Regions from separate parts of the Amycolatopsis sp. cmx-4-83 genome, predicted to be linked through region 1. Evidence: riboswitches for the same ligand, from Rfam matches in the RefSeq annotation. Region 1 holds a riboswitch; the other holds the start of a gene.
What was found. A riboswitch is a leader RNA that binds a small molecule or an ion and turns the genes downstream of it on or off. The one in region 1 is predicted to bind S-adenosylmethionine.

Region 1 (4,649 bases):
GCCGGGTCCTTGGACGGAACTTTCCCTATGAAAGTGACGCTTCGGCGGGGGCCGAAGGGTGGAGCTCGTAGCGTGGGGGCATGGAGACGATCGCCCTCGCCGAGGTCGCCGCGGTGCTCGCCGACCCGAGCCGGGCCACCATGTGCCTCGTCCTGCTCGACGGGCGGGCCTGGACCGTCGGCGAGCTCGCGAAAGCGGCCGGGATCGCGCTCTCCACCGCCAGTGAGCACGTCACGCGGCTGTCCGACGCCGGCTTCGTCGCCCGCGTCAAGCAGGGCCGCGCCAGCTACGTGCGGATCGCCGACCCGCGCGTGGCCGAGCTGATCGAGCACCTGGCCCAGCACGCCGCACACCGCCCGGTCACCGGGCTGAAGGCGTCGCTGCGGGTGAAGCGGCTCGGCTTCGCGCGCACCTGCTACGACCACCTCGCCGGCGTGCTCGGGGTCGCCCTCCGCGACGGCATGCTCGCGACCGGGCTGGTCGACACCGCCGACGGCCTGACGCTGACCGGGCACGGCCGCGAGGTCCTGGACGGTCTCGGCGTGCCGGTCGCCGCCGGGCGGCGGGCGCTGCTGCGCGACTGTCTGGATTGGACGGAGCGCCGCGACCACCTCGCCGGCGCGCTCCCGGCGGCGTTGCTGGACCGGGCCGTCGACGCCGGCTGGGTCGTCCGCGACGGGCACCGCGCTGTGAAGGTCCTCCCGGCGGCGCGGCGGCCGTTCGCGGCGCTCGGGGTCGAGCTCGACGCGCTCGGCTGTCCTTAACACACCGGGTGTCCGACTCGCGGCAGCGGTACACGAACGTGTTAACCCGCCCGCCTCACTATTCTGAGGGCCCCACGGCACTCGGGAGGGAGGCGGCATGGACCAGCTTCCCGTGCTGCTCGGCGTCGGCGGCGTCGTGCTGCTCGCCTCCGTGCTCGCCGTGCGGGTCTCGATCCGGCTCGGCCTGCCCTCGCTGCTGCTCTACCTCGCGATGGGCGTGCTGCTGGGCGAAGCCGGCTTCGGCATCCGCTTCGACAACCCCGAGCTGACCCAGTCGCTCGGCCTCGCCGCGCTCGTCATGATCCTCGCCGAAGGCGGGCTGACCACGCGGTGGTCGGCCGTCAAACCCGCGCTGGGCATCGGTATCGCACTGTCCACAGTGTCCGTCGTGGTCAGCGTCGCGGTCACCGGCGCGGCTCTGCACTGGCTGCTGGGCCTCGACTGGCGGATCGCGCTGCTGTGGGGCGCGGTGCTCGCCTCGACCGACGCGGCGGCGGTGTTCTCGGTGCTCCGCTCGGCCGGGATCGGCAAACGGCTCACCGGCGCGCTCGAACTGGAGTCCGGCATCAACGACGCGCCGGCCTACATCGCCGTCGTCGTGCTGGCCGAAGGCACCACTGTGGACTGGTCGCTGCCGCTGCTCGTGGTCTACGAGCTCGCGGCGGGCCTGGCCATCGGGCTCGCGTTCGGCTGGCTCGGTGGGATCGCGCTGCGCCGCGCCGCGCTGCCGGCGACCGGCCTGTACCCGCTGGCCACGGTCGCGGTGTGCGTCGTGGCGTATTCGTCCGGGCAGCTGCTGCACGCGTCCGGGCTGCTCGCCACCTACGTCGCCGCGCTGGTGCTCGGCAATTCGCGGCTCCCGCACCGCTCCGACACGCTCTCGTTCGCCGAGGGGCTGGGCTGGCTGGCCCAGATCGGGTTGTTCGTGCTGCTCGGCCTGTTCGCCTCGCCGGGCCGGCTGCTCGACGCGATCGTGCCCGGCCTGGTCGCGGGCGCCGTCGTGCTGCTGCTGGCGCGGCCGATCTCGGTCGTGCTGGCGATGCTGCCGTTCCGGCTGCCGTGGCGGGAACAGGCGTTCCTGTCGTGGGCCGGACTGCGCGGCGCGGTGCCGATCGTGCTCGCCATGATCCCGCTGTCGCACGGGGTGCCCGGCGCGCAACGGCTGGTCGACGCGGTGTTCGTGCTGGTCATCGTGCTGACGCTGCTGCAGGGCGCGACGCTCGGCCCGCTCGGGCGCTGGCTCGGGCTGGCGAAGAAGTCCGAGGCGCACGAGATCGAGGTCGACTCGGCCCCGCTGGACGAGCTCGGCGCCGAACTGCTGCAGGTGCGCATCCAGCCCGGGTCCAAGCTGCACGGCGTGTACCTCTCCGAGCTGCGGCTCCCCGTCGGCGCGACGGTCAGCCTGGTCGTCCGCGGCGAAGCGGGCTTCACCCCGCAGAAGACCAGCCGGCTGCAGGAGCACGACCAGCTGCTGGTGGTCACGACGTCGGCGGTGCGCGACGCCGTCGAGCTCCGCCTGCGCGCCGTCGACCGGGCCGGGCGCCTGGCCCGCTGGAAGGGCGAGTCGGGTCGCTGACGCGGCCGGCTCTCGTTCTCATGGGTGGCTACCCACGCCGCTCGCCGCCACCGGCCACCTGCAGCACCGCGCCGGCGGCCACTGGGTGACCCTCGACCACGCCGAGCAGTACGAAGGCACCGCGACGCACCTCGCCGACGACGCCGTGATCCCGCTGCCCGGCCGGTTCCGCGCGAAGCTCTGACCAGGGCGCGCTGTGAACGGCGTCTCAGAATGTGAGGAGGGGGTTGGCCACCCGGCGCGTTCTCGGTTACCTTCTGTGCCAGGTCATGAGTGCCAGCGCGAAGCCCCGGCTTGCTGGCCGGCAACCCTCCTACCGCGGTGGGGTGCCCCGGGTGAAGACCGGGCCGGTCGCGTCCCGCGACGGGCAAGCGCGGGCCCCTCGCCGGGGTCCCCCGGACCGCCAGGAGGCACCCCGATGACTCTCGCCATCGACCGCACCAGCGCCACGACTTCCGGAACCCCGCACGCCGCCGAACCGGGTCTCGCCACCGCCCCGGCCGCCCGTGGCACCGAAACCCTTGCCCCGCAGGGCATCCCCACTGTCGCCGGCGCGTCGCTGCGCGTCCCGCTCGTCACCGGCGAAACCATCGGGTACGCCAACCTCGACCACGCGGCGAGCGCCCCCTGCCTCGACGCCGTCCGCGCCAAGGTCGACGAGTTCCTGCCCTGGTACGCCAGCGTCCACCGCGGCGCCGGCTTCGCCTCGCAGGTCTCCACCAAGCTCTACGAGCGCACCCGCGACGTCCTGCGCCGGTTCGTCGGCGCCCGCCGGACCGACACCGTCGTCTTCACCCGCAACACCACCGACTCCTTCAACCTGCTCGCCCGCAGCCTGCCGCGGCACACCACCGTCGTCGTCTTCGACACCGAGCACCACGCCGCGCTGCTGCCGTGGCAGGGCCCGAACGTCCGGCGGATCCCGGCCCCGCGCACCCGCCTCGCGGCAGTGTCCGCTGTGGACGAAGCACTCGCGGGTTCCCCGCAGGGGCCCCGGCTCGTGGTCGTCACCGGCGCGTCCAACGTGACCGGTGAGCTGCTCCCGGTGGCCGAAATCGCCGCCGTGGCGCGGAAGCACGGCGCCCGCATCGCCCTCGACGCCGCGCAGCTCGCGCCGCACCGCCGGATCTCGATCCGGGACCTGGACGTCGACTACGTCGCCGTTTCCGGCCACAAGCTGTACGCCCCCTTCGGCGCCGGCGCGCTGATCGGCCGCGCGGACTGGCTGCGCGCCGCGCGCCCGTACCTCGCCGGCGGCGGCGCGACGAAGCTCGTCACCGAAGACGCCGTCGTCTGGAACGACGGCCCCGAGCGCCACGAAGCCGGTTCGCCCAACACCGTCGGCGTGTACGCGCTGGGCGTCGCGTGCGAGACCCTCTCCCGCGACTGGGACGCCGTCGTCGCGCACGAGCAGGCGCTGCTCACCCGGCTGCGCAAGGGACTCGAGAGCATCCCGGGCTGCGCCGAACTGCGCCTGTTCGACGCGCCGGTCGACCGCGTCGGCACGGTCAGCTTCACCGTCGCGGGGTTCGACCCGGGCTGGCTCGCGGCGGTCCTGTCCGCGGAGTACGGCATCGGCGTGCGCGACGGCGCCTTCTGCGCCCACATCGCGGCCAAGCGCCTGATCGCCGTCGCCGGTGGCGAGGGGCAGCAGGCGATCCGCGTCAGCCTCGGCCTGGGCAGCACCGAAGAGCACGTCGACCGCGTGCTGCTGGCGCTGCGCCGGATCGTCGCGCGCGGAGCGGACTGGGAGTACGCGAAGGTGGACGGCCGCTGGGCGCCGGTCGGCGACCCGCGGGAGCTCCCGCCGTTCTGCTGAGCGTTAGCCTGGCCCGATGGGGAGAGGACCGCGTTTCTGGTTTCCGCTGGCGTTGCTGGGTTTCGCGCTGATCGGCGCGGCGGTGGTGCGGCTGCTGTCGCGCCGGAGCCCGGCCGAGGGCGACGCCGTGAACCTCGTTTCCGGACCGCTGGAGCAGCAGCACCTCGGCACCGGCGGCGTCGGCGGCACGGGCTACCCGGCGACGCAGTTCTTCACCCAGGACACCTACTACGCCGCGGGGGCGGAGCTGCCCGCCGGGCCGGTGTGGCTGGTCGCGCTGCTCGTGGTGGTGGCCGGCACGGCCGTCTGGTACGCCCTCGCGCTGCGCCCGGCCGCACCGGGTGGTTCGTCCTCGGCACGCTCGGCGCGCTGCTCGCCGTCCCGCTGCTCGACCTGGTGGGGTCCTGGCAGTTCCGGCTCGGGGACGGGCTGCGCGGCCCGCTGCTGGCCACCCTCGGCCTGCTGGTGCTCGCGGCGTACGAACGCAGCG
Region 2 (4,649 bases), on a different contig from region 1:
TGGCTGATCGGCGCCCGCGCCGCGCAGGGCGTGTTCGCCGCGCTGCTGGCGCCGTCGACGATGTCGTTGCTGACGCTCACCTTCACCGACCCCCGCGAACGCGGGAAGGCGTTCGGGATCTTCGGCGCCATCATGATGTCCGGCTCCGCGCTGGGCCTCACCGTCGGCGGCGCGCTCACGCAGTTCCTCGACTGGCGCTGGAGCCTCTACGTCAACGTGCTGGTCGCCGTGCTGGCCGGGCTGGGCGCCTGGTTCGCCGTGCCGCCGACGGCCGCGCACCGCGACACGCAGCTGGACTGGACCAGTGCGGCGCTCAGCTGCGGCGGCGTCGTGCTGCTGGTGCACGCACTGTCCGAAGTGGCCACTCAGGGATTTTCCCTGCCGGTGCTGGGTTTCCTCGTGCTGTCGCTGTTCCTGCTCGGCTGGTTCGCGCGCCGGCAGGCCCGGCACCCGCACCCGCTGCTGCCGCTCGCGGTGGTGCGCGACCGCGCTCGCGCCGTCGCCTACCTGACGATCGGGGCGGCCTCGTTCGGCGCGTTCGGGATGTTCCTGTTCCTGACCTACCAGCTGCAGGTCGTGATGGGCTACGGCGCGCTCGCCGCGGCGCTGGCGTTCCTGCCGACACTGGGGGCGAACATGCTGACGTCGACCCAGCTTTCGGGACGGCTGCTCCCGCGCGTCGGCCCGCGGCCGCTGCTGGCGGGCGGGTTGTCCGTGCTGGCTTGCGGGCTCGTGGCGGCCACGCGGCTGACGCCGGACGCGTCCTACGCCGGGGTCGTCCTGCCGATGCAGCTGCTGCTCGGCGTCGGGGCCGGGCTGTGCATGCCGGTGGTGCTGAACGTCGCCACCCGCGACGTCGGTGCGCGGGACGCGGGCGCGGCTTCGGCGTTCGTGACGACGTCGCAGCAGGTGGGCGCGTCCCTCGGCACGGCCGCCCTGAACACCATCGCCACCGCGGTCTCGGCGGGCCTCACCACGCCGACGGCGATCGTCCACGGCTACACGACGGCGTCGGCCTGGGCGGCGGCGATCGTCGCCGCGGCCGCCCTCACCGCGTTCCTCGTCCTCCCGCGCGGCTCCCGCTGAACGCCGTGAAGGCCACCTCGAATTCCTCGAGGTGGCCTTCGCGACAGATGGGATCAGGCGGCGACGACGGCCTGGGGGCCGCGGGCGGTCTGGGTGACGTGGCCGCCGCGCTCGGCGACCCACGCCAGCGCCGCGTCGGCGCGCTCGCCGCGGACGCCGAGGCGGAAGCGGCCGACCGGGGTGTCGCCGATCCGGGTCAGCCCGCCGCCGATGGTGGCGAACTCGACGTCGAAGCGGCCGGCGGCCTCGGGCAGCAGCGCGCCCACCGACGCGAACCCGACCAGCACGACGTCGACCGCGCGGTCGTAGCGCGAGGACTGCGAGCGCGACGTCTCGATGGCCGGCAGCAGCGCCTGCGCGGTGCGGCTGCCCGGGTTCGAGATCAGGTCGAGCACGGTGCCGCGCTCGACGACGGTGCCGTCTTCCAGCACCGCGACGTCGTCGCAGAGCCGGCGGACGACGCCCGCGTCCGGCGTCGTGACGACGACCGTGGTGCCGAGCTCGGAGCGGGCGCGGTCGAGCACGGTGAGCACCGAGCCGGCCTCCTCCGGGTCGATCCCGGCGGTCGGGTCGTCGGCGAGCAGCACGGCGGGCGCGGCGGCCAGCGCCTTCGCGACCGCGACGCGGCGGAGCTGACCCGCGGTGAGCTCACCGGGACGCTGCGCGGCGCGCGGGGTCAGGCCGACGAGGTCGAGCAGCGAGCCGACCCGGCTGCGGCGCTGCGGGCCGTCGACGCCGAGCTGCTCCAGCGGGGAAGCGATGTTGCCGGCGATGGTGCGCTCGGCGATCAGCTCCGGCTTCGTCGAAACGACCCCGAGCTGACGGCGGATCTCGCGGAGGCGGCGGCCGTCGAGCGTGCCGGTGTTGAGGCCGTCCAGCCGGACGACGCCGCGGTCGGGGCGCTCCTGCAGCGCGATGCACCGGGCCAGGACGGACTTGCCCGAACCGGCCGGGCCGACGACGCCGAACAGCGAGCCGGCCTGGACCTCGACGCTCACGTCGTGCAGGGCGACGACGGAATCTCCGTTGGTGGCAAAGGATTTGGACAGGTTTTCGACCGTGATCACGATAGCTCCAGAAAAACAGGGCGCAGCGCACGAGGGCGCGCCCGGCCACAAGCGAGTGTCCGTCCTCAGTGGACGGTGCGTGAAGAAGGGGTGTGTCGGCTCAGACGAAGCTCAGCGCGAGCGTCGACATGCGGAGACGGAGCGGCGGCCTTCGTCGACAACGCGGCGCCTGGTCAACAGCAGGGGGCGAGCTACCCTCTTCATCGAAAACGGCCTCCATCGGTCCTGGCGGTAGCACCTGCCCTGTGGAGGGTGGTTGCTGCGACTTCGACGAGCCAGGTCTCTCGGTCGCTCGGGATGGACGTACTGAGTTAAGCCGATCCCACGGAGCGAAAGCAAGCCCGTTGGCCCACATCACACGACTGGAGGTGTCGCAGTCACGGGGTGACGGCCGAAACGTGCGTTTTTCACCGCCTCCACTGTGGTGGATTCAGTGGTGGACCCGCGCGCGTGCCGCGATCCGGGCGAAAGCGTGCACGTCGAGCTGCTCTCCCCGGGTCTTCGGGTCGACCCCGGCGGCCGTCAGGAGCTCCCCGGCCCGTTCGGCCGAGCCCGCCCAGCCCGCGAGCGCGGCGCGAAGCGTTTTCCTGCGTTGTGAGAAAGCGGCGTCAACCAGGGAGAAGAGACCGTCCCGGTCTTCGGACGCCGGGGTGGCGGCGCGCTCGAAGGCGACGAGCGCGGAATCCACGTTGGGCACCGGCCAGAACACCGACCGTGGTACCGCGGCGACTTTCCGTGCGGGACCGTACCAAGCGAGCTTGACGCTCGGGACGCCGTAGATCCGGCTGCCCGGCCCGGCCGCCATCCGCTCGGCGACCTCGGTCTGCACCATGACGAGCCCGGAGGCGAGCGAGGGCACTTCGGCGAGCAGGTGCAGCACGACCGGCACGGCGACGTTGTAGGGCAGGTTGGCGACGAGCGCGGTCGGCTCGCCGGGCAGGTCGGCGTTCTTGACGCGCAGCGCGTCGGCCCCGACGACGGTCAGCCGGCCGGCGGCTTCGGCCCCCCGCTCGGCGACGGTCTCGGGCAGCCGCGCGGCGAGCTTGGGATCGATCTCGACGGCGACGACCCGCGCCCCGGTGGCGAGCAGGCCCAGCGTCAGCGACCCGAGCCCGGGCCCTACCTCGAGGACGACGTCGTCCTCGGTGACGTTCGCCAGCTCGACGATCCGCCGGACGGTGTTGGGATCGTGCACGAAGTTCTGCCCGAGCTTCTTGGTCGGCCGCACGTCCAGCTCGGCCGCCAGCGCCCGGATCTCGGCCGGTCCCAACAGTTCAACCACCGGGCGAGCTTACCGACCGTACTCCGGCCCTGTTCCGCTCGGTGCGGACCGCAGACGAAACGACCCCCGCCCAAAAAGGACGGGGGCCGTTCCGAAGCGAAACTCAGGCCTTCTTGCCGCAGACCGGCCAGGCGCTGTAGCCGCCACGCGCGTCGCGGACCTTCTCCGCGACCGCGATCTGCTGCTCGCGCGAAGCCTGGCTCGGCAGGTTCGCGTACGCGTCGCCGCCGTAGGCGTCCCAGGTGCGCTTGTCGAACTGGAGGCCGCCGTAGTAGCCGTTGCCGGTGTTGATGGCCCAGTTGCCGCCCGACTCGCACGCCGCGATGCGGTCCCACGCGGAACCGTCGCCGATGGCCGGGGTCGGGGCCTTCTTGGTGCCGACGTGGATGATCTTCGGCTTGGCCGCGGTGATGATCTGCTCGGAGATGCTCTCGCGGGCGACCTCTTTGCCGTTCTTCTGCGTGACCTTGTAGGTCACCATCTTCTCGCCGGGCGTGCCGGGGTCTTCGACCTGGGTCTTGCCCTTGTCCAGGTCCGGGTCGTCGACGCGCTGCTCGGGCGGGTCGATGGACTCCTTCTGGACGACCGTCGAGACGCCGGTGCGGCTGATGTGGACCTGGGCGCCGTCGGTCAGCTTGACGTCCAGACCGCCCTCGGCCTGGTCCTCCGGGCCCAGGGTGAGCTTGTACTCGCCCAGGAACTCCTTCGTCGTGACCGCGGTCGTCTTCACCTGCTTCGGCGCGTTGGCGCCGTCGTACAGGGTGATGTTCTTGAGGGTCTTGATCTCGACCGTGGCGCCCTGGAGCGGCAGCTCGCCGTCCTTCGGCATCGACATCCACGTGCCGGGCTTGTCCATCCCGGTCATGCCGAGCTGGGACAGCGCGTCGCCGAGGTGGGTCGCGCGCACCCAGGAGGTGTGCTCCGCGCCGTCGACGATCATCTTGAGCTGGCGGCCGCGCTCGAGCTTGATGACGCCGCCGTCGCCGACCTCCGCCTGCGGGGAGGGCGAGAGCGAGTCGTGCTCGCCGACGGACAGGCCCGCGTCCTCCAGCACTTCGCCGACGGTGTCGCCGAAGGAGTGGATGGTCTGCTGCTGGCCGTCGACGTCGACGGTGACGCTCTTGTTCATCGCCAGCGCGGCCGCGCCGCCGCCGGCGACGCTGATCATGACGCTGAGGACGGCGCCCTTGAGGAAGCGGCGCTTCCAGACCTTG

Region 2: linked by a shared signal. The riboswitch ahead of ACLJQM_RS09435 (methionine ABC transporter ATP-binding protein) and the one ahead of ACLJQM_RS44110 (aminotransferase class V-fold PLP-dependent enzyme) in region 1 are both predicted to bind S-adenosylmethionine.

Annotation. Positions count from the first base shown of each region.
Region 1 covers NZ_JAEBEF010000020.1:45,929-50,577, forward strand. Annotated here, with positions in the region: gene ACLJQM_RS44100 (ArsR/SmtB family transcription factor) at 81-764, shown strand; gene ACLJQM_RS44105 (potassium/proton antiporter) at 862-2,340, shown strand; SAM riboswitch class IV at 2,606-2,720, shown strand; gene ACLJQM_RS44110 (aminotransferase class V-fold PLP-dependent enzyme) at 2,759-4,159, shown strand; gene ACLJQM_RS44115 (hypothetical protein) at 4,424-4,649, shown strand, end outside.
Region 2 covers NZ_JAEBEF010000002.1:904,447-909,095, reverse strand. Annotated here, with positions in the region: gene ACLJQM_RS09440 (MFS transporter) at 1-1,086, shown strand, start outside; gene ACLJQM_RS09435 (methionine ABC transporter ATP-binding protein) at 1,140-2,153, opposite strand; SAM riboswitch class I at 2,367-2,457, opposite strand; gene rsmA (16S rRNA (adenine(1518)-N(6)/adenine(1519)-N(6))-dimethyltransferase RsmA) at 2,584-3,435, opposite strand; gene ACLJQM_RS09425 (transglycosylase family protein) at 3,539-4,649, opposite strand, start outside.